DNA from 3 places in the Leptolyngbya sp. O-77 genome. Region 2 is predicted to be linked to each of the others. Evidence: riboswitches for the same ligand, from Rfam matches in the RefSeq annotation. Region 2 holds a riboswitch; each other region holds the start of a gene.

What was found. A riboswitch is a leader RNA that binds a small molecule or an ion and turns the genes downstream of it on or off. The one in region 2 is predicted to bind cobalamin.
Region 1: another riboswitch for cobalamin. It lies ahead of O77CONTIG1_RS17340 (sirohydrochlorin chelatase); the one in region 2 lies ahead of O77CONTIG1_RS14610 (FAD-binding oxidoreductase).
Region 3: another riboswitch for cobalamin. It lies ahead of O77CONTIG1_RS22945 (HupE/UreJ family protein); the one in region 2 lies ahead of O77CONTIG1_RS14610 (FAD-binding oxidoreductase).

The regions. Positions count from the first base shown of each region.
Region 1 is NZ_AP017367.1:4,082,170-4,089,563, forward strand. It holds gene O77CONTIG1_RS17315 (hypothetical protein) at 1-162, shown strand, start outside; gene O77CONTIG1_RS17320 (CHAT domain-containing protein) at 226-2,274, shown strand; gene O77CONTIG1_RS17325 (DUF1818 family protein) at 2,363-2,728, shown strand; gene cysC (adenylyl-sulfate kinase) at 2,715-3,275, opposite strand; gene O77CONTIG1_RS17335 (ion transporter) at 3,377-4,216, opposite strand; cobalamin riboswitch at 4,366-4,544, shown strand; gene O77CONTIG1_RS17340 (sirohydrochlorin chelatase) at 4,581-5,891, shown strand; gene sipA (regulatory protein SipA) at 5,906-6,148, shown strand; gene O77CONTIG1_RS17350 (alpha/beta fold hydrolase) at 6,173-7,394, opposite strand, start outside.
Region 2 is NZ_AP017367.1:3,433,129-3,440,522, reverse strand. It holds gene O77CONTIG1_RS14635 (SpoIID/LytB domain-containing protein) at 1-787, shown strand, start outside; gene O77CONTIG1_RS14630 (aspartoacylase) at 806-1,723, opposite strand; gene psb35 (photosystem II assembly protein Psb35) at 2,311-2,535, shown strand; gene O77CONTIG1_RS14620 (hypothetical protein) at 2,770-3,114, shown strand; gene lepB (signal peptidase I) at 3,194-3,937, opposite strand; gene O77CONTIG1_RS14610 (FAD-binding oxidoreductase) at 3,967-4,530, opposite strand; cobalamin riboswitch at 4,763-4,937, opposite strand; gene O77CONTIG1_RS23615 (efflux RND transporter permease subunit) at 5,058-7,394, opposite strand, start outside.
Region 3 is NZ_AP017367.1:5,442,347-5,449,740, forward strand. It holds gene O77CONTIG1_RS22930 (cation-translocating P-type ATPase) at 1-497, shown strand, start outside; gene O77CONTIG1_RS22935 (vitamin K epoxide reductase family protein) at 677-1,615, opposite strand; gene O77CONTIG1_RS22940 (Gfo/Idh/MocA family protein) at 1,879-2,997, shown strand; cobalamin riboswitch at 3,179-3,315, shown strand; gene O77CONTIG1_RS22945 (HupE/UreJ family protein) at 3,411-4,049, shown strand; gene O77CONTIG1_RS22950 (DUF1350 family protein) at 4,225-5,046, shown strand; gene O77CONTIG1_RS22955 (hypothetical protein) at 5,234-5,959, shown strand; gene O77CONTIG1_RS22960 (hypothetical protein) at 6,210-6,455, shown strand; gene O77CONTIG1_RS22965 (hypothetical protein) at 6,517-7,394, opposite strand, start outside.

The DNA of each region.
Region 1 (7,394 bases), 650 kb from region 2:
TTGCAACTGTGGGTGGTCGATCAGCAGGGTCATGAGTCGATGTCTGCCCAGCCCAGCCGCAGCGGTCGAGCCACACTCCAGTTTGAGGGACAGACGGGCGAAGCATTTGATGTGGTGATCAGCCTGGGAGGCGATCGCCACGTCGAAACCTTCCTGATTTGAGCCTTTCCGAATCCCCCTTAGCTCCCAATCCCCAACCCCTACGCCTACCCCGGAGGCATAGCCATGACGAAACTCGTTCTGCTGAGACTAGACGGCGATCTGGCATCGGGCGTGCAGGTGGGCCTGGAGGTAGGCGAAGACGGCAAGCAGCCAGAGCTAGAATCGTCGGGTCGGCTGCCCCCCCAGCCTCGCTTGCTGGAGTATTTTAACTACTGGCGATATTGCTATCGCCAGTTGCCCGTGCCAACCCGCCTGCGCCCCAAACAGGTGTCTTATACCAATTCGGTCTGGTCGTGCATCCAAGCCTGCCGGACGGCGGCCAACTATCTCCAGCGGGCAATGTCGAACTGGCTGGCGGCAAGGGAATTTCGCCCCATCAAAGAGGATTTGCTCTGCGAACTCAAGCGCAACGACACCGTGCGCGTGCTAGTCCATACCCGCGACCCGCTGCTGGCGCAGTTGCCCTGGCACTTGTGGGACTTTTTTGAGCGCTATCCCAATACGGAACTGGCCTTTAGTTCGCCAGTTGCCCAGCGCACTCGCCCAGTCTGGGCTGTGCCGCCCAGCGGTCGGGTGCGGATTTTGGCAATCTTGGGCAATAGCGCAGGGATCGATGTGGCTACCGATCGCGCCTTGCTAGAGCAATTGCCCCTAGCGGAGGTGAAGTTTCTGGTGGAACCGTCGCGCCAGGATATTAGCGGTCGCCTGTTTGAGCAAACCTGGGACATTCTCTTTTTTGCTGGGCATAGCGAAAGCGTTGAGGGTGCGGGCGCGGAGGGGAGCGATCGCGGGCGAATTTTTATTAATCAAACCGACAGTTTGGCGATCGCCGACTTTCGGGCCAGCCTCGACAAAGCCGTGCAGCGCGGCCTGAAGCTGGCAATTTTGAACTCTTGCAACGGGCTGGGCTTGGCGCAAGATCTGCGACAGCTTCACATCCCCCAGCTCATCGTCATGCGCGAACCCGTTCCAGATCGCATCGCCCAAGAATTTCTGAAATACTTCCTCAGCGCCTTTTCTCGCGGCACTCCGCTGTATCTGTCAGTGCGAGAGGCCCGCCAGCGTCTAGCAGAACTGGAGCGCGATTTTCCCTGCGCCAGTTGGCTGCCTGTGATTTTTCAAAATCGAGCCGAGATGCCGCCAAGTTGGGCAGATCTGCTAGGCGAGAAAGGGATGGCGCTGCAAGCCGCCTCGTTAGGGCAGCAGTTTGGGAACCCTGCCAAATCCACGCTGACCAGCCTGGCCTCCCGGCATAATCTGGCGCAAGAGGGGCGACATGGAGATCAGGAGCATCCATTCCGAGAACCTGTACAAGCGTCTCCTGAGGGGCGATCGCCCCTCGCCGTGGCCCCACCCGAAACCTATCTTCTCCCCCTTGCCGAGGCTTTCTCCCATCCTCGACAGATTTCCCCAGAGGAAACTTTATGGGATGCTTCTATTCCGGATTCCACTCCTGGGAATTCTGAATGGAGAACTCCGAGTTCTACCCATTTGGATGCTCTACCGCCATCAACCACCGCCATGCCAAACCTGAGCCAACCCGCAGCCCAGCCCGACCAACCCACGCCGCCTGCTGTTCCATTCCCTGCCCCCGCGCCCCAGCCAGCAGCGGTTCCCACGCCTGCGGTGCCGACTGCGACCGCGCCGACTGTACCACCTATGCCACCTATGCCACCTGCGCCGACCGCGCCGACCGCGCCGACCGCGCCGACCGCGCCAACCATGCCGACCGCGCCAGAGCGCACCAGCCCCGAATATAGCGCCCCCACCACTGACCCCAGTTCCGCCGAAGCCAAGCCTGCTCCTGGTATTGAGGCAACGCCTGCCCCGCTCACCTGGCTGCCAGAAGAGGTTTTGCCCATCACCGACGTACTGGGCGTGGGCCCCGTCAGCGACCAGGGCGTTGTGAAAGAAGCCATTTATCCCGGCTATACGGGCTGGGTCATGCACGAGGGAACTCGCTGGAAAGCGTGCCTGGATTTGCCCTGGCAGCAGCTTCATCTCCCGGTCAATACGCCCGTGCGCGTGCTGGGGCGGCTCGACGGCACGAATATTTTGGTGGTTGAGCCGATCCGAATGGCGGAACAAGCGGAGCGACGAACGAAGGTTTGAGAAGCCCCGCAGATTCTTGACTGCCATTCAATTGCCAATCCAAAATCCAAAATCGCCAATCCAAAATCCACAGTCGCTATCACTCCCCATGCCTCGCACCCTCAAACGCGGCCCCGGCTGGCAAATCGGCTGGGACGAAGACGCGCCCGAATTTGCTGGACTCGTCGGCGGCGACGATTGGGCGCTGGAGCTAACCGCAGCGGAACTGGAGGATTTTTGTCGGCTGGCGGGGCAACTGGCGGAAACCATGAGCCAGATGGGGGCAGAACTAATGGAAGAGGAGCGCATTGCCTGTGAACTGGAGAGCGATCGCCTCTGGCTAGAGGTCGAAGGGTTTCCCCAGTCCTACAGTCTGCGGATGATCGTGCTGACGGGCCGCCGCGCCGAGGTGGGATGGAACGCAGCGGCCGTGCCAGGACTGATTCAAGCAGCCCAGACGCTTACGATTTTTTGAGCGAGGCGGCGGGTTGTCCAGACAGGTAGCCCTGCTGCTTCAGGAAATTCAGCACCTTGGCGGCGCTCTCTTCTAGGGTTTCCTGGTCAGTGCGGCATTCTACTTCAGGATTTAGCGGCGCTTCGTAGGGGTCGTCGATGCCCGTGAACTGCTTGATTTCGCCCGCCCGCGCTTTTTTGTAGAGGCCCTTCACGTCGCGCTCTTCGCACACGCTGAGCGGTGCATTGACGTATACTTCCACAAAATCTCCGATGCGATCGCGCATTTCGTCGCGCACGTTCCGATAGGGCGAAATCGCCGACACCAGCACAATTACGCCATTGCGGCTGAGCAGATGCGCCACAAAGCCAATGCGGCGGATGTTTTCGTCTCGGTCTTCCTTGCTAAAGCCCAATCCTTTGGTGAGATGCTGGCGCACGATGTCGCCGTCTAGCACTTCCACCGCCAAGCCGCGATCGCGCAATTCCTTTTCCACCGCCATACGGATCGTCGTCTTGCCCGCGCCGCTCAGCCCGGTAAACCAAACTGTGACCCCTCGCTGCTGCATTGCTGTTTGCTCCTCACGATAGAACTAGCGCACCCCTGGGCCCGCTGACGAGTGCAAGCCCAGAGCGCTCTGGAAAACCAGAAATAAAACTGCACCCTAGTCTACTTGATCACGTTCTCCACTTGAGTTGGATTTGTATCACTCTCACCCAAAAAAATCTCTGGCGTCGCAGGCAGCCGCGTCCCGCAGTTTTTGCAAAACAGGGCATCCTGGTCATGCACCGACAGGTCGCAATTCAGGCATTGCACAGCGACACGGGTGCCCGTTTTAACCAACTGCTTGATCAGATCGCCCAACTGCCAGGGAATGAACAAAATTCCGGTCAACAGCATCAAAATGGTGAGCGATCGCCCGCCATCGGTAATCGGCACCACATCCCCCAAGCCCGCCGTTGAAATGGTCGAAATCGAGAAATAAATCGCGTCAAAAAACGTGTTGAATTGCTCCGAGTTGACCGGATGTTCGACCTGATAGATCAGCCCAGAATAGACAAACACGATTGAAAACAGCGTGAACAAAATGCGGGCAAAAATGGCGCTGTCTTCCGTCGTAACATAGCCAAACACCGTCCGCCCTTCAAAAAATCGCGCCAGCCGCAAAATCCGAAACCAGCGGAAAATGCGGATAAATCGAATATCCACTGCGCCCAAGAAAAATGGCAAAATTGCCATCAAATCAATCAGCCCAAAGAGACTGAAGACAAACTTGAGCCGATCTTCTGCACACCATAGCCGCAGCAAATATTCCAGCGAAAACAGCAGCAGCAGTGCTAGATCCAGCGCCCCCAAAACCGTCCGCCACTCCTCCGACAGCGGATAGGTCTGCGCCACAAAAATCGCCACCGACAGCAGCACCAGCCCGGTAATCAGCAGGTTGAGCGCCTTTCCCGTAGGCGTGTCGATATCTTCGAGGTAAAAGGCGATGCGCTTGCGAAAGGACATTGGGAAAACGCAATTGAAAACGCATTGAAAAAAACGTAATTGAAAACGCAATCCGGGGAAGGACGCGATCCCGCGATCCTCTTATTATCCCCTCATTCCCGACCTGGGACACATCCCAATCCCCCTCTCCCCCATTCCACGATTCCCCGCCTGGGGTAAGATGGCTAGGCACATGTGAACAGCCGCAGGGTGGGAAAGTCCGGTGAGAGTCCGGCGCTGTGCCGCAGCTGTGATGAGAGTTTGGGCCGACTTGAAAGACTGTTTGAAAGACTTTGAAGACCCACAAAACTCCTCAGCCAGAACGCCAGCCTGCTGCTTTTTCACTCTAGCTCCCGCGTTGCACGGGAATGGAGTTTTGATTCTTATGACTCTATCAGTTGACCCTGTTTCTTCAAATTCCGCAGCATCAGCTATTTCTAAGACGGCTGAGGCATCGGCATATCCGCTGATGTATCCGCTAGAGCCGGAGCAGCGGGCGATCGCCCTCGGCAATTCGCCCCAACTTGATCTTCCTCCGCTACCGATGCAGCGCCCAGTGCTGCTGGTCGGCCACGGCAGCCGCGATGCGGACGGTCGCCAGGGCTTGCTAGATTTTGCGGCGGCGTATCAGGCACTGGATACCTCACGTCCGGTAGTGCCGTGTTTTTTGGAACTGACGGAGCCATCGATTCAGCAGGGCGTAGACGAGTGCGTTGCTAGGGGCTATACCGACTTGTCAGTGCTGCCCGTGCTGCTGTTTGCGGCGCGGCACAACAAGTTTGATGTTACTAATGAACTGGATCGCGCCCGCCAGCGCTATCCCCAGGTCACGTTTCACTATGGGCGGCATTTTGGCATTACGCCAGGAATTTTGGATTTGTGGCGATCGCGCCTTGCAGAACTCGACCAGCCGCAGTGGAATCCCCAGGGCATTGCGCGGGAAGACACGGTGCTGCTGTTTGTGGGGCGCGGGGCCAGCGATCCCGATGCCAACGGCGATGTCTATAAAATGGCGCGAATTCTCTGGGAAGGCAGCGGCTATCGCACCGTCGAAACCTGCTTTATCGGCATCACCCATCCCCGGCTAGAAGAGGGCTTCCGTCGCGCCCGCCTGTATCAGCCCAGGCGGATTATCGTGCTGCCCTACTTTTTGTTTACGGGCGTGCTGGTTAAGAAAATTGCCACGATCACAGCCCAACAGCAGTCCCAGTTTCCCGACATTTCAATGGTCTGCCTGCCAGAGATGGGGCTGCACAGGACGCTGTTTTCTGTATTGCGCGATCGCGAAATCGAAACGCAGCTTGGGCAGGTGCAGATGAATTGCGAAATGTGCAAGTTTCGTCTGGTGGCTGTGGGCAATGGCGCAGTCCACGGGCATGACCACGCACACACACACGGGCACGATCATGGACATGCACACGCACACGGGCACGATCATGGACATGCACACGCACACGGGCACGATCATGGGCACAATCACGGACACGCGCATGAACATACCCAAAATCATGCTCAAAATCATGCTCAAAATCATCCACATAGACACAGCCATCCGCAGGATCACACGCATGACCATGAACCCAGCCACGCCCACGGGCATCCCCACAGCCATACGCATGGGCATCATCATGGCGAAATGATTGATCCCTATGCGGAACCGAGCCAGTATCATGAAAAAATCTGGCAAGTTCCCTGAACGAGGGTGAAGCAATGGCAGAACTGGATAGAGCTGACGAAAAGGGGTTTCAGGTGGGCGATCGCGTGCGGGCGATCGCGCTGCCTGCCTACCTCAAAACCGCGGAACCCATGCCCATGCTGCGTCCACCCGACCTGATCAAAGTGGGCGAAGAAGGCATCGTGCTAGATCGCCGCCCCGGTGGCTATTGGGGCGTTCGGTTTGGGCGTGGCGCGTTTTTGCTGGAAAGCCAGTATCTCGAAAAGGTGTCTGAATAGCCAGCCATACTGTAACCCGTCGTGCTACTCTGCGACGCAGCGATCGAGCGTGAGGAACAGATAAGGCCGCAAATCCTGTGTAAACCAGCGATCGCCCACTTGCCGAGCGGGCTGGCTGGTGAGGAACGTATTCACCGTGTTGCGCCAGGCAGAATCGGTGGCGGACAGCAGCATAGCGTAAGGGTCGCAAGACAGCGGCTCCGGCGGCAGCAGCGTATATCCTGCCTCGCTCAGAGAACTGCTGCTTTGCAGCGCCTCGCCCAGCAGCAGCACGCCATCGCCTGCAAACAGGTCGATCGCCCCACTCCGGAGCGCCTGAAAGCCTACCGTCCGTGCCCCTGCCCCTCTCAGCGCCACAATTTGCGCCGCTGGATATCGCTGCCGGATCACTTGCTCGGTCACGGTGTCGCGCAATACGCCAATGCGGGCCCCTGCCAGCGTGCCCGAAGGATTGAACTGGCTGGCGGTGTTGGTGTCGGTCAAAAGCTGCACGCCCGTCAGGAAAAACGGGGCAGAAAACAGCACGCCTTCGACATCCGAGCGCAGCGTGTTTGGCCCGCACTCGATTTGCACGGCACCTGTTTGCACTAGCTCAAAGCGCTTGGTCACGTCAGCGGTGCTGAGGTCGAGGCGAATGGGACGACCGAGCTGCGCCTGGAGCTGCTGCGTTAGGCCGTTGAGCAAGTCCACGCAATAGCCCGACAGTTCTCCGGTGCTGTTAACCACACCAAAGGGCGGGGAGTTGGGCTGCACTGCCGCCCGCAGCACGCCCGACTGAGCGATCGCCTCCAGCACTGAGCCTGGGCGATCGCCCGGTAGTTGCGCGGTCACCTCTGGCACAAAGGGAATCGGTGGCGGCCCGCCAAAGGCTTGCTCTAGCTGCTCTGCGGAGAGCGATCGCACCAGTCGCAAGTCCAGTGGCTCCTCGCTGATCGACGCTGCGTAGGCCGCCGTGAGGAAGGCTTCATAGGCGGGCTGGTTGTTCAAATGGGTCTGCAAAAAAGCCAGACTCAACTCGCGCACATACTCTTGCCCCAGGCGCGGCGACGGCCCCGACAGCAGCAGGCTCACGGTGTCTAGCGTGCTGCTCGAAGAGGGCGTGTTATCGGCAAAGGTGTGGCTGCTGGGCACCATCACCGCCAGATATTTTTTGGGCGTGGTGAGCCAGAGAAACGGGTGGATCTGTTGTGGCACAGCAGAAGCGATGAAATCATTGCTGCCGCTCATCAGCATCACGGGCACCTGG
Region 2 (7,394 bases):
AAATTATGTTGACCTGGAGGAGTACCTCTACAGCGTGGTAGGCAGCGAAATGCCCGCAAGCTGGCATCTGGAAGCCCTCAAAGCCCAGGCGGTTGCTGCCCGTACCTACGCCCTCTATCAGCGGCAAACCAGCGGCAACACCGTTTTCGACGTGGGGAACACAACCCGCTGGCAGGCCTATGGCGGCGCAGAAAAAGAAGCCAGCAGCACTATCGCTGCTGTGCGAGCAACCCGTGGGCAAGTGCTAACCTACAACGGGCAACTCATCAACGCAGTTTATCACTCCTCCTCTGGCGGGCATACGGAAAACTCCGAAGATGTATGGGTGAGTCCGCTGCCTTACCTGCGCGGCGTGCCCGACTATGACCAAGCAGCTCCCGTGTTCCAGTGGACAGAAACCTTTACGGCTGAGCAGATGCGGCAGCGCATTACGGGCGTTGGCAATATCCTCCGGTTTGAACTGGTACAGGCTTCGCCTAATCAGCGGTTGCGGCGGGTGCGTGTGGTAGGCGATGCAGGCAGCAGAGAGCTAACGGGCGATCAGATGCGGCAGGCGCTAAATCTCCGCAGCACCCTGTTTACAATTCAACCCCAGGCGGGTCAGGTGGCCAGCGCTCAGGGCGCAGCGGCTCCACCCAGCTTCCAGGTGACGGGGCGGGGCTTTGGGCATGGCATTGGTATGAGCCAGTACGGCGCGTTTGGCATGGCTTCCCAAGGCTCTAGTTATCGAGACATCGTGACGCACTACTATCGCGGGGCGATTCTGTCGCGCATTCGGGTGCAATAGCGCTGTCGCATAGTGGTTCTATTCCTGCGGTTTTGTGGATAGCGGTTCTATCGCGCCCAATTGGATCTCTTGCCGCTGCGTTAGCACCATCGCAATGTCTTTCTCATAGTAGGCGGCCTCGTTGATAAACACGGGAAACGCGACGGTTTCGCCTGTATAGGGCAGGGTTTCTCCGGTGAGTGAGAGAAACATTGGGTCACCAGGACTCAGTCTTTCGTAGTCCTGCCCCTGGAGTTGGGGATGGATCATAGCGGTGATTTGTCCCTCGGCATCTCTGGGGTAGGGTACCGTACCCAAATATCGATAAACAGTTAGCGGTTGTACCGCAGGCAACGGTTTGTCCCAGTTTTGCTGGTCTAGCACATCCAGGATTTGCTGAACCAGCGCCTCGGTGCGCTGAAACAGGTCTGCCTGTAGCACGCCCTGAGCCACCGGGCCAACCTCCAGGCAAATACCAAACCGACCGAGCGATCGCAGCGCGTCTTGCTGTCGCCCTGAGTCGGCCGAACTGTAAATCCGCAGGTCGGGCTGTTGGGCGCTGAGGGCTGCTGCCAGTCTCAGTTTGAACGGGTGGTGATCATCCAGGATTAGCGTCATCCCCATGTTCGACGTGGTGCTGTGGATATCGAGAATGACATCGGCAGGTGTGGAGCCGGATGGCCCAAAGCGGCGGTTGATCTCTTGCGCCCGACGGATTTCATAATCGACGGGGTCTGGTAGTTCCAAATGGGCGCGATCGCAGCATCGGTTCATATCCTGATCGATGTAACGCACTCCAGCGGCGATCGCCTCCAGATTGCTCAGCAGTGTCATTGTCTCGAAACTGGGGCGCGAGATGAGTTGGGGAGCGTATTGAAATCTCCGGATCAGGTAAATTCCCGTCAACTCGTTGCCATGTGTGCCGCCGACCAGCAGTACTCGCCGAATCCTATCCATATTTCTATAGCTATCTCTATAGCTTGCCTTAGTGTCTTATTCATCTCCGACAGAACTTACCCGCCTGCGATGGAAATTTCGGGGTTGAATCGTGTTTCGCAGGCGCAGCTCATCAGAAACCTTTCAACTGCATTCCTTTTCTCTTAAATCGAGATGAGGCCAGAATAGCGCGAGAAGCCTGGGGATTGCCGCAGTTATAATGCCTTGATGTCGCTACAGCGTTTTTGAAGCTAGTGAGGCACACGGATGGTCAATAAGCCCTTGCCTCGTGAGGGCAGCATGTGCCTCACCCCGCAAGAAAATGCTGTACCTATGGCGATCGCACAGGAGGCTATGCACCCACCCTCAGGAAACGAGTGCTTTATATTCCTGTAGATGGAAAAGCCCTTCTCAAACCTATAACCAAGGGCGATCGCCCAGCATTACCTGTGAGGGATACCCGCAAAAACTCAGTGATTTATGCTGTGATACAGCAAGATTGAAACAGCGATTAGAGCTTTTAGGACTGCCCTAGACTAACTCTTATTTATGGGCAATTTGGGGTCGCTTTTGTATCTCAATCTCGCATCAAAAATCTCTGAGTTGAGGTGCTGAACGTGCTGAGTATTAACGCTTTACTTCTAGTTGAACCTGCTGTATCGGCTGCCCAAGATGGGGCGGGCATATCGCTGGCTGCGGTCTTTGTCGTCGGCTTTTTGGCAGCGGCTGGCTTGGGTTCTATTGCCTGGTATAACTCGCGCCGCCCGACGGGTTGGGAAAATAAAGAGCGCCCTGACGTTGTGCCCGAAGTCGATCCAAACCCCCATGTTTAGTCTAGAAGTTTAATCTGGAATTTGATTGGAATTCGGCAAAAACCGAATCAGAGCTTACTGAGACAAGCGGAGCCGTTGAGCTTGGTTTTAATTCAAGCTTTTCGAGAAGTTTTTGATAGCTTTCAATGGTTATCTGAGAGCTTTTAGCGCTTTAGCGATCGCCATTCCATCGCCATGCAAAGCTTCTTGAAAACCTTTTTGCACACTTGTTTGGAATATTTGGAGGACAGTGCTATGTCAACGAACGAACGAGTCGAACGAGATACCTACGATCGCGGCATTATTCCTGCGGAAACGGCTGCTCGCAAAGAGCGCGAAGGCGATGCCTACAAGCAAACGCCTACCGCAGAAGGCGACATCGACACCGCAGGCGGCTACACCGTAGATAACGAAGGTTTGATCAATAACTTTGCGGTCGAACCGGAAATGTATTACGAAGTGCCGGGTGATTTGAAAGCCAAGGAAGAGGCAGAGGAAGCGGCCCGCGCGGCGGAACTTGCCGAGATCAACGACACCGACGAAGATGGCAAGCTAACTGAAGATGGAGACAACCGCAGCAAAGGGGTTGGCGTTATCTAGAGCTACGTGACGCGATTCAGGTGAATGAAATAAGCGAAGCACTCCAGCAAGGCAGATATGGCAGGGATAGCATCTGCAACTAACTGGCTGGGGCTTCGCTTGTTGATGTCTCGCTTGTTGCTGTCTCTAATGTGTCTGCTTTTGGAAAAGCAGTTTCTAGCTTGCCAAAGCGGGCAATCGGATAAAAGCGGAACACGGCGCGGCCGATGATGTTTTCAACAGGCAAAAACCCCCAAACGTGGGAGTCGTTGCTGTTGTTGCGGTTGTCGCCCATGACGAAGACATGGCCGGGTGGCACCGTCACAGGACGCATTTCGTAGCCCGGTGGCTCTGCAATGTAGGGTTCCGTCAGGGGTTCTCCGTCGATCCAGACCTTGCCCAAGTGAACCTGCACGGTTTGTCCTGGCTGAGCAATGACGCGCTTGATGAATGCTTGGTCGGTGGTGTAGCCCAACTGCTGAAGCTGGGCGGGCGGGTCAAACACCACAATGTCGCCCTGTTCTGGCGGATGCAGCCGATAGGACACTTTTTCCACCACCAGGCGATCGCCCACTTGCAGCGTCGGCACCATCGAGTCCGATGGGATATACCTCGGCTCCGCTACAAATAGCCGAATCACGAGCGCCAGCGCCAGGGCGATCGCCAAAACCAGCCCATTCTCTCGCTGGGTTTTCCAAAAGCCAGCGCTGCGCTGAGTTTGCAGGTTTGCGCGATCGCCCACCAGTGTTTCGGGTGAGCTTGGGGAAGTGACCGTTGGGCTGGGTTCGCTGGCATTGGGCAGCGAAGCGTCTGAGGCGGGCGGGTCACCGGGCGGAGTCGTCATGGGAAAATGCAGGCGGCTAAGCAGTGCGGTTAAAAGGCGTAAAACGATTCTGAGCGTACCTGGTCTAGTTTAGCCCCCAGCAGCACCGCTATATCCTGAAGCTGGGCTGGGCGATCGCCCACCGCGCAAATGTCTACATCCACCCCAGTCCAGTCAATGCCCAACTGGGTCAACGTTTGGCAGATCTGAGCCGGCCGCGTGGGTAAATAGCAGAACGCTGCCCACTGCTGCGAGAGCGCTTGCCAATACGCCTCGTAGGGCAAACAGTCCGGCGTTTCTGGATTCGCCTGCACCAGCCACACGGGTTGGTCAAAGTTCTCCTCGTAGAGCCAGTCGATCTGGCTTTTAGCGGGGCAATGCCCGAACCCTCGGGCAATATACAGGCGCGGCCGATCGGGAACTTGCGCTAGCGTCATCAAGCCGTAGGGGCCGCGCAGGGCGATCGCCCCGCCAACGGGTAAATCTTGTAAATAGGCGGAACTCCAGCCCACCCGCGACACGCACAGTTCGACTTCTGGGCAGCGCGAGGGCGACGACGCGATGGAGTAAATCTTGCTGAACTGCTTGCCGTCTCGCTGAAATCGGGGCCACACTGACTGCCCAGGCCAAAACCGAAAATCTGCTGATCAAGCTGCAGCGAATCGCCTGAATTGTGGGCGTGAGGGCGATCGATGACACAAAACCGTAGCCACGCAATCCATCGCCGGATAAGCAATCGGTGCAGGGGCGATCGCCGAACGAACCCCAGGCGCACCAACCTCCGACAAAAGAGGCTGTCGCCGTTCTAAATTGTGCATTCTCACCTCGACCCGTGCATCGCGGGCATCGCAATGGACAACATCGGGCGGGCATTCTGACTTTGAGGCGGGTTTTGCCTAATGCGCTCCGGCAAGGCTCAAACCCCTCATTCACAGTTGCGGCACAGCGCCGGATTTGCACCGGACTTTCCCCACAGAGTTGGCAAAACCGAGGGGCGATCGCCCCATAGATTCCCCAATTCTGCTACCTGGACTGATCCCCCAGGCAACCCAAATTCGTCCCGAAATTGTAGCTCGAATCCGGCTGCTTCGGGGCACGAAGCCTGACCCCTAACCCCTGACTCCTGACCCCTAACCTCCGTTCACTTGGTCAGCGGCTGCTTGCGAGTCGAGCCGCTGAGTTGCCGCAGCCGCTTTGCGCCCAGCTTTGCGCCTTTGGCCCAGGGCACTTCATGCAGCAGCGTGTAGAAGCTGGGGATGATAAACAGCGTCAGCAGCGTCGCCAGCGACAGACCCGAAAACACGACAATGCCCAGCGGCCGCAGGAATTCTGACCCTTCGCCAATGCCCAGCGCCAGCGGAAACATCCCCAGCACGGTGGTAATGGTGGTCATCAGGATGGGCTGGAGGCGCTGCGGCGCGGCTTGCAGCATGGCGCTGCGGTGGTCTAACCCTTGCTCTTCGCGGATTTGATTCGCCAGTTCTACCAGAATGATGGCGTTGTTGACCACAATGCCCACCAGCAGCACAGCGCCCACGATCACCGTCGCGCCGATCGCCGTCTGGGTTAGGAACAGGCCGAAAATGCCCCCCGCCAGCGCCAGGGGAACCGTCAGCATGATCACCAGCGGATCAACCAGCGAGTTGTATTGCACCGCCATCACCACAAACACCAAGAAGGCGGCCAGCCCCCCCAGCAGAATTAGGGACGAGCGGACTTCCTGGGCGCTTTGGGCACTGGCGCTGGGCAGGCGGCTCACGCCTTCGGGCAGCGTCAGGCTCGCCAGGATTGCGTCTGACTCGGCGATCGCATCGCTGAGGTTTGCGCCATCCACCAGGTTGCCTACGATTTGGACAATTTGCCGCTGGTTGATCCGCTGAATTTCTCCAGGCGCTTCGCCAGCCTCGATCCGCGCCACGTCGGCCAGCCGCACAAGCTGACCACCGCTCGTAAAGACGGGCAGTTGGGCAAGCTGGGCTGGGCGCTGGATGGCATTGTCGGCAAGCTGCACGCGGATATCTACCAGGCGATCGCCCCGCTGGAGTTGCGTGGGCACTGATCCCGTAATGGCGGTTTGAATCGTGTCGCCAATATCTTCGGTGGAGAGGCCCAACTGCGAAGCTCGCTCCCAGTCTGGGCGCACCTGGATTTCGGGCTGCGCCTGATCTGCATCGGGGCGATAGCGGGCCTGCCGGGCCTGCGAATCCAAGGCTGCCAGCACTTCGCGTCCCGCCTGTTCCAGAGAACGGGTGTCACTCCCCTGGAGCAGGATATCTACATCGGCCCCGCGCACGGGCGAGTTGTTCACAATCAACCCCCGCACCGATTCTGGACTCAGCCGCAGGCGCGTTCCCACCAGGTTCAGCCGATTCAGTTCGGCGGTCATCCGCTCAGTAAACTCAGCCACATTGGTTCCCGGCCTCAGGGTAATGGTGCTGGAGCCGCGCAGGGGGTTGGCGTTGGTGTTTGTGCCAAACAGCGACCCGCCTGCGGTGGAAAAGAGATACTCCACTTCGGGCTGTTGTAGCAAAATCTGGTCGGCCAGTTCCATCACCCGGCGGTTGTCTGCTAGGGAGGTGCCGGGGGCAAACTGGGCGTTGAGCCGGGCCTGGCCCGTGTTGATGCGGGGCAAAATCTCCTGCGGAAGTTGGCCCGCCATCCAGAAGCTCGTACCGCCAAACAGGGCGATCGCCAGCCCAATCACCACCAGCCGATGCCGCAGCACCCACGATAGCCCCCGCACATAGGTATGGGTCGCATCTGCCAGCCGCGCTCGAAACGCCCGCAGCGGAGCCGAATCGCCCACCCGACTCGACCAGCGCACCGCCAGCAGCCGCGAGGTCAGCATGGGCACCACCGTCAGCGCCACGATCAGCGAAGCTGCCACCGCAAAGCTAATGGTCAGAATCAACTGGCTAAACAACAACGAAAAGAAACCGCCAATCAGCAAAAAGGGCAACACAGACACCAGGTTGGTGGTTGTAGACGCGACCAGCGCCGACTCTAGCTGCTGGCTGGCCAGTTCCGCCTGGCGCAGGAGAAATGCCGTCGCGCTGACTTGTTTGCCTGTGCGTCCACGGGTCACATTGTCAGCATCGCTGCTGGGGTCATAGTCGTGTCCACGGCTGGCATAAATCCCGTTGCCATTCCCATTCCCGTTGCTATTTCCGCTTCCATTCCCGTTGCCATTGCCGTTGCCATTGCCATTGCCGTGTCCATTGCCGGAATCGTGACCGTTGCTATGTCCATTGCTGTAACCGTAATCATTCCCGCCGCTGTTCGATTCATCTGGTATTTCCACATCCTCGGTCGTGGAGTATTCAGCAGTCTCAATGCTGTTTACGGCGCGGCGACGCTTGGCGGCCTCTACGCCCTGCACGATGCTCTCCAGCATCACGATGGAGTTGTCTACCACAATGCCCACGCCCAGCGCCAGACCGCCCAGGCTAAACACGTTCAGCGTCAGCCCAAAAGTGCC
Region 3 (7,394 bases), 2.0 Mb from region 2:
CAGTAGAACCTGCGGAACCCAACGTCATGAGTCGCCCACCCCACGATCCCAAAGAGAGCATCTTTGCACGAGGGCTGGGCACCTATATGATCCGCATCGGCGTAGTGCTGTCGATCATTGCGATCGCCCAAATGGTCGTCGGCTATCACCTCGCCCAAACCACTCCCGGCGACCCCAATCGCTGGAAGACAATGGTCTTCACCACCCTGTGCCTGGCCCAGATGGGTCATGCCCTGGCTATTCGATCCAACACCCGCCTAACCCTAGAACTCAACCCCTTCTCCAATCCCTACGTCCTCACCTCCGTCGTCTTTACCAGCCTGCTGCAACTAGCGCTAATCTACATTGAGCCGCTGCGAAACTTCTTTGGCACCCAAATCCTCAGTCCCCTGGAACTGCTGATTTGTCTCGGATTCAGCCTGCTGCTCTTTGTTTGGATTGAACTAGAAAAACTGCTGTCTCGCTGGCGGGGCAAAGGGCTAGGATTTGGAGATTAAAAATCTGGGCCGCTTGCTTCACCTCAATTCTCGCAAACCGCGCTATGGATTCAATAGATATCACAATAGATATTAGTCGTTGCGTGTTGCTGTCAAACAACTCCTCACAATAAAAGGCTGCCCAGCAGACTAAAGCCAGACAGCTCCTTGCACTCAACTCTTCACCCTATTGATGGGCATTACCGCAAATTCTGGAAATTGGTCGGGCCTTGATAGCCAGAGGCCTGCGCCAGTTGCTCTAGCGTTTGGGTGCCAGAATAAAACTGGCCGTTGATTTCCCAGGTGGGGTAGCCTGTGACCTGCGGCGTAGCGCGGCACAAGGCAGTCTGGGAATTCGCTCCGTCTGGCGCACATTCGATATAAGGAATCTCAGCCGCGGCAGGCTGACCAAAGAGTTGCTTCTGATCGTGGCAATGTGGGCACCAGTAAGCGCCAAACATCTTCGCGCCAATGCGCTTCAGGTGGCGGGCGAGTTCGACCTCTGCTGGCCCCGAAACGGTGGTTACAGGCGGAACCGAAGGGCCATCCACCACTTCACTGGCTGGCGCTCTAATAATGTTGTGCCAGGCGAGGGACCCCACCAGCACCACTACACCAACCAAAATTCCGGTAAAAATAAGCTGGCCCACGTCTTCCCACGCCCGCCCAAGCAGCGTCAGCACAAACATGGCTAGCGCAAACAGCGCCGACGCGATGCAATAGACGCAGATGCCCGCTGCACCGTAGGGCGCTACAAACTCGGAAAACATGATGTACATCAGGTAGCCGCTGAACACCAGCATGGCCGTTGAACCTGCAAACAGCAGCAGCCAGGTCATGTTATCCAGGCTGTGTCGCAGGGTTTTGTTTTGGTCAGCATTGACCAGCAGCGGCGCAAAGGCAAACGCAGCCATACCCAGGTAGGCCAGCAGCCCAAACAGCGCCAGGGGAAGCCCAAACAGCGTGGCATAGGGACTGGAAAGCACCTGCTGGCAGCCGCTGGTGGGGCAGGCCGCCTCTCCACCAAACAGCCGAGTTGCGGTGAGGTAGGCAGTGTTTAGCGCACCCAGCAGGGCGATCGCTCCGATAATCTTGCGAGACTGACGATGCAGCCAGGGGGTTTGACGACGGCGGCTCATAGCACCTACTCTTGTCAACTCAGCAATAGACTTCATTAGGATACAGCCCGTCGGCTCATCCCGACTTCCCTATTGTGGCTCAAAGCCGAAAAAAGTGGGTTGGTCAGGGTTATCGCTCCGCAACATTGGCACAAGACGGGTGTGGGGCTGCAAGTTTGCAAAGTGAGGGGCTAAATTGGCGAAGTAGGGGCCAAATGGGCGGAAAAGAGACCGGCAGGCTAGTGCCTGAGCCAGTTGCGAAAATCAGAACTAACGAGAGCAGCATGGGCGTAGCGCAAGATTCATCGTTGGTCGGCATTGTGATTTTAGGGCTGGGGCGATGGGGAATGCACTTGCTGCGAAATTTTTTGGCGCTGCCGGGGGTGCGCGTGGTGGCGATCGCCGATCCCAATGCCACTCGTCTGCACATTGCAGTGGCTAAGTTTGGGTTAGAGCATCGCACGCCCGCCGTGGTCGCCTCGACAGATTGGGCAGCGGCGCTCGACCTAGAAGGTGTTGATGCCGTGGCGATCGCCACACCCGCCAGCACCCATGCAGCACTCCTACGAACTGCGCTAAATCGGGAGCTACACGGATTCGTAGAAAAGCCGCTGACGCTCTGCGCCGCCGAGGGGCGGGAACTGTGCCAACTGGCAGCGGAGCAGGGGCGACGGCTAGTGGTAGATCACACCTATTTGTTTCACCCAGCTGTGCAAGCAGGGCGATCGCTCGTTCAGCAAGGGCAGCTTGGGCAGTTGCGCTATGGCAGCAGCAGCCGGACGCACCTCGGCCCAGTGCGCTCGGATGTCGATGTGCTGTGGGATCTGGCGATCCACGACATCGCAATTTTTAACTACTGGCTGGGGGAGCGTCCGGCGCAGGTGCAGGCCTGGGGCACGGTCTGGTTGCAGCCCACGTCGGGAATGTCGCCAGCCAGGGCGATCGCATTGGACGATGCTGCAACCCTAGACAATACCGCGACCAATGTCACATCCACTGGGCTGGCTGATCTGGTGTGGGCGCGGCTGATGTATCCCAGCGGCTTTCAGGCAACGATCCAGGTTTGCTGGCTCAATCCTGAGCGACAGCGGCGGCTGAGTGTGGTGGGCGATCGCGCCTCACTGATTTTTGACGAAATGGCGACCGATTCGCTGGTGCTGCAAGCAGGGACGCTGGCACAGCAAAACGGAACCTTTTTCCCAACGGATCAAGCACGACAGGCGATCGCCCTTTCCCGCGAAGAACCCCTGCGCCGCGCCTGCGAACATTTTCTGGACTGTGTGCGGGGCGATCGCCCCTCCAGCCTGTCGTCGGGCGAAGTTGGTGTCGAGTTGGTAGCGGTTCTCGAAGCGCTCTCCCAGTCGATGACCCAACAGGGGGCAATCGTTTCGGTTGCCGACTGAATTTGAGATTTTGGATTGGTGTTAGATTGGCGATTTTGGATTAGTAATTTTTGGATTCGCGATTTTTGGATTCGCGATTTTGGATGGCTGCAAGCGCCCAGTTCCTTGAACATTTGTGACTCTGCGCGTTTGCTCCTGCAAACGGTGCTATGATTCCAGTCGCTCATCGGCTCTCAAAGGGGAACAGCCTTTGGAGATTGGCGATCGCGCCAATTGGGGAAAGTGCAGTGCAAGTCTGCCGCTGTCCCGCAACTGTGAAGTTGGGCAAGACACCCCGCCCGACCAGTCAGGATGCCCGCCGATGCGCTATTTCGCAAATTTTGCCAATCTAAACTCTGCGAGGTACAGACATGAAGGCAAGCATCACCAAAACCCAAAAATTCCCAAAATCGCCCAGATGGCACAATCAGCAAATGGTCTCGGCAGCCAGAACTAGCGCAGGCTGGCGCAGCGGCGCACTACTCTTGCTGGCAGGGATGGCCCTCTGTGCAGAACCAGCCCTGGCCCACCATGCAACCGGGGGCGAAACGCCCAAAACCTTTTTAGAAGGGTTTTTGTCTGGCTTGGCCCATCCTGTGATTGGACTGGATCACTTTGCGTTTGTGGTGGCGATTGGGCTACTGGCGGCAAAGCAGGGCTGGGGACTGCTGTTTCCCCTTAGCTTTTTGCTGGCAGCGCTGGGCGGCACGACCCTGCACCTGAATCTAGTCGATTTGCCCGCCGTTGAAATTGCCATCGCGGGGTCGGTGCTGATCATCGGGCTGCTGCTGGGGCTGCGGAAGACGCTGCCACTGGGCGGGGCGATCGCCTTTGGAATTTTGGCAGGCTTATTCCACGGCTATGCCTACGGTGAATCCATTGTCGGGGCAACGCCGTCGCCCCTGACCGCCTATCTACTAGGTTTCACGCTGATTCAGGCGGCGATCGCCTTTGGAGTGTGGTGGCTGGGCGATCGCCTGCTGCGCCGCACCACCGAACGCGCCAAAACGCTGGCTCTACCCGGACTGGCGATCGCAGGCGTGGGGCTGGTGTTTTTGCTACAGGCGATCTGAGTTGGGCGGGGTGATGGGGTAACGGGGATGAGGAGATGATGGGATGAGGAGATGAGCAGCACACCCTCATTCCGTCATCAATACCAACAGCGCTCCAACACTCCAACACTCCAACACCCCATCACCTCCCCGCCGCATCGTCTACCATGAGAAGTGGCTTCACCCTTCTTTACCTATGGAATGGCGAGAACTGGGCGGAAATTGGCTGGTGGTGCCAGAAAGCCCGACAGCGATGATTCATTTTTTGGGCGGGGCGTTTGTGGCGGCGGCTCCGCAGGTCACCTATCGCTCGCTGCTAGAGCACCTAGCAGAGCAGGGCTATGCCGTTGTTGCCACGCCCTTTATCAACACGTTTGACCATGAGGCGATCGCCCGCCAAGTATTGCGGTCATTCCTCCGGGCTGAGGAATATTTGCTAGAGCGCGTGTTTCGTCGCAGCTATGTGCCGCTCTATGGCGTGGGCCACAGCATGGGCTGCAAGCTGCATCTGCTGATCGGCAGCCGCTCGTCGCAAGAGCGAGCGGGCAATATTTTCCTGTCGTTTAATAATTATCCAGCGCGGCGATCGATTCCTTTTCTGGATCAGGTGTCGCAGTTTTCGACCCAGTTTTTCTCCCAGATTCCGCCGCAGTTTGCGCCGCTGCTGAATGTGGAATTCACGCCATCGCCCGCCGAAACCTACACGCTGATCGAGCGGCATTATCAGGTGCGGCGCAATCTGCTGATTCGCTTTGCGATGGATGATATCGACCAGACGCGATCGCTCTCGGAGGTTCTCAACCGCCGTTTTCCAGACATGACCACGCTGCACACGCTGGGCGGCAACCACCTAACGCCGATGGGTCAAGATTTGAAATGGCAGCCCGGCCCAACCTTTACGCCGCTGGATGCCCTCGGACAGTTTATGCAGCAAGGGCTAAACCGAGATTTCATTCAGCTCAAGCGCACCATCACGCGATGGTTGAATCCGGTTGCCGCCTTCAATTTGCCCAGATAGCCCGTACCGCCAGATCAGGCAAAGTCAGGGCAAAATCAGGACAACCTGCTAAAACAGGTGTAGCAATCTGTGTCCGGTGATTGCGTCTTCTGCCACAACCGGGAGCCGACGCTCTGGCACAAGCGCTATGCTGAGGTCGTCACGGAGTTGGCGTGGGATTCAGAAGGAGAAAGCAATGGGTCGGTTGATGAAACAATCCACAACGCAACTGTTGCTGGGGAGCCTGCTGCTGGGCGGACTGGTGGGGCTGGTTGGATGCAACGATGCCCAGCCGCCTTCGTCCTCTCCTAGCGCGTCGCCAACGGCTAGCCCAGGGTCGCCTGCGCCTTCTCCTCCTGCGCCCAGCCCGACGGCTTCTGCTCCAGAAACAACCGATCCGTCGCTATTTGTGATTTCTGCCGAGGGCATTGGCCCGGCAAAACTGGGTATGACGCTGGGCGAACTAAAGCAAGCGCTGCCCGACGCTACGTTTGAAGTGCGATCGCCCTTTATTGTCGATTTCGACGCGATCGCCGTGTCCCAGAACGGCAAGCCACAGTTTTATGTGCTGTATCTGGCGGGGGAGAGCTTTGGGGATAATGACGTGGTGCAGGGTGTGCTGACCGATAACCCCAGCTACCGCACCGATCGCGGCGTTGGCCCTGGCACGGCGATCGCCCAGGCAGAGCAGATTTACGGCGATGCCACGCTGTCTTACAACACGCAAAACGAATCGCGGGAATACGTCCGGTTTGCCCAGCATCCCGCCACCAACCTGTCCTTTGGCACGGGCAATGGCAGCAGCGAAACAGCGGGCATTTATCCCTCGACTACCTCGGAATATAACGAAACAAAGCAGTTTCGAGAAGACGCTACGATTCAGTCGGTGCTGGTCATCTGCCTCAACGAATCTTGCACGTCGGCCTCACCCTAGTGCAGTGTCACGGTTTAGTTTTAGGGTTATGTCTTGGCTTGTAGTTAGCGCTTCAGCGCTAAAGCACTGACTACCTTCTGTATCTTCTTCCTTATCCAGTCTTACAAAAGCTTGTAGTTAGCGCTTCAGCGCTAAAGCACTGACTACTAACCTAAGGTCTAATTTTGACGTAGCACGAGGCCGATTTTGGATTTTGGATTGCCAGCTCTTCGGTTCTCTAGTCTTTTGTTTCTTTTGTTAGCCTGCCGCCATGCTAAACATCCTGGTTTCCTCCATTGTGGCGCTATGGGTGAGTGCGATCGCCCTGCTGTCGGTGCAAAACGCGACCCCTGTCGAACTTCGCTTTTTAACTGGCAGGACGGTGCCGATTCCCATCGGGCTGCTGCTGGGGTTTAGCGCGTCCGCAGGGATGCTGGGCGCGGCGCTGGTACTACCGGGCGATCGCGCTTCCAGTGCCCGCAGCCTAGACGAGGGCGATCCGTTTGAGGACGAATAGCTTTCGCTAAGTCGCAGAACACCGGGCGATCGCCCAGACATCCCCCCGGCTAGGCAGAAGCCTAGAGTGAATATACCCGCCCATCGATCAGCAGGCGCGTGATGCCTTTCGCCTGCAAATGGGGACTGGCCTTCAAAAACACCTGACCATCGGGAATCTTGACCACGCGCTGCATCCGCCGCACATAGCGCTTGGCCACCCGATGATTATCAAACACAGGCAGGGTGCGCTCCTCTTCCTGGTCGTGGGGAATCAGCCCCAGCCCCGCAAAGTCCTTGAGCGGCCGAGTCACCAAATCCGACGTGCGATCGACCACTAGATAGCAAGACTTGGGCAGTTTGGCTTCCGAGAGCGGCGCAATATGCAGCGGCATGTTGCTGTGCAGTCCACCCGTCAGGTCGTCTAGCTCGACGGCTGCGTCAAGCAAGGAGCCGTCATCGTCATCGTCCAGATCGTCATCCAGATCGTCATCCAGGTCGTCTGTCAGGTCTTCATCATCCAGGTCTTCGTCTTCATCTTCGTCTATATCCGTGAAAACGCCTTCATGCTTCAAAATGTCGCGCTCAACTGCCTCTAGCTCAGCGACGACAGGTTCCGAAGAATCCTCCCCCCCAAGCTCAGCGTCCGCAGCGAAGGCCGTTTCAACAGAGGCGATCGCCCCATCTTCATCAATCCGCTTCTTTTTAGCCAGTTTGGGCGGCGCAACCGTGGATGGTTTGCTGGGTTCGGGGGGAACGCTCCCTGAACGGCGGCGCTGGCGGCGACCATCGCGGCGTGCGGAGTCCGGCTCGGCTATGTCCATCTCGTCCGCATCCGGCTCCACGGCTTGGGGCACGGCGCTAAACACGTCTGGCTGGGGAGGCTGCGGATCTTCTTCTGATTTCAGGGCCTCTGCCGCTTCTACAGCGGTGGATACGTCGGCGGCGTTCTCAACGTCAG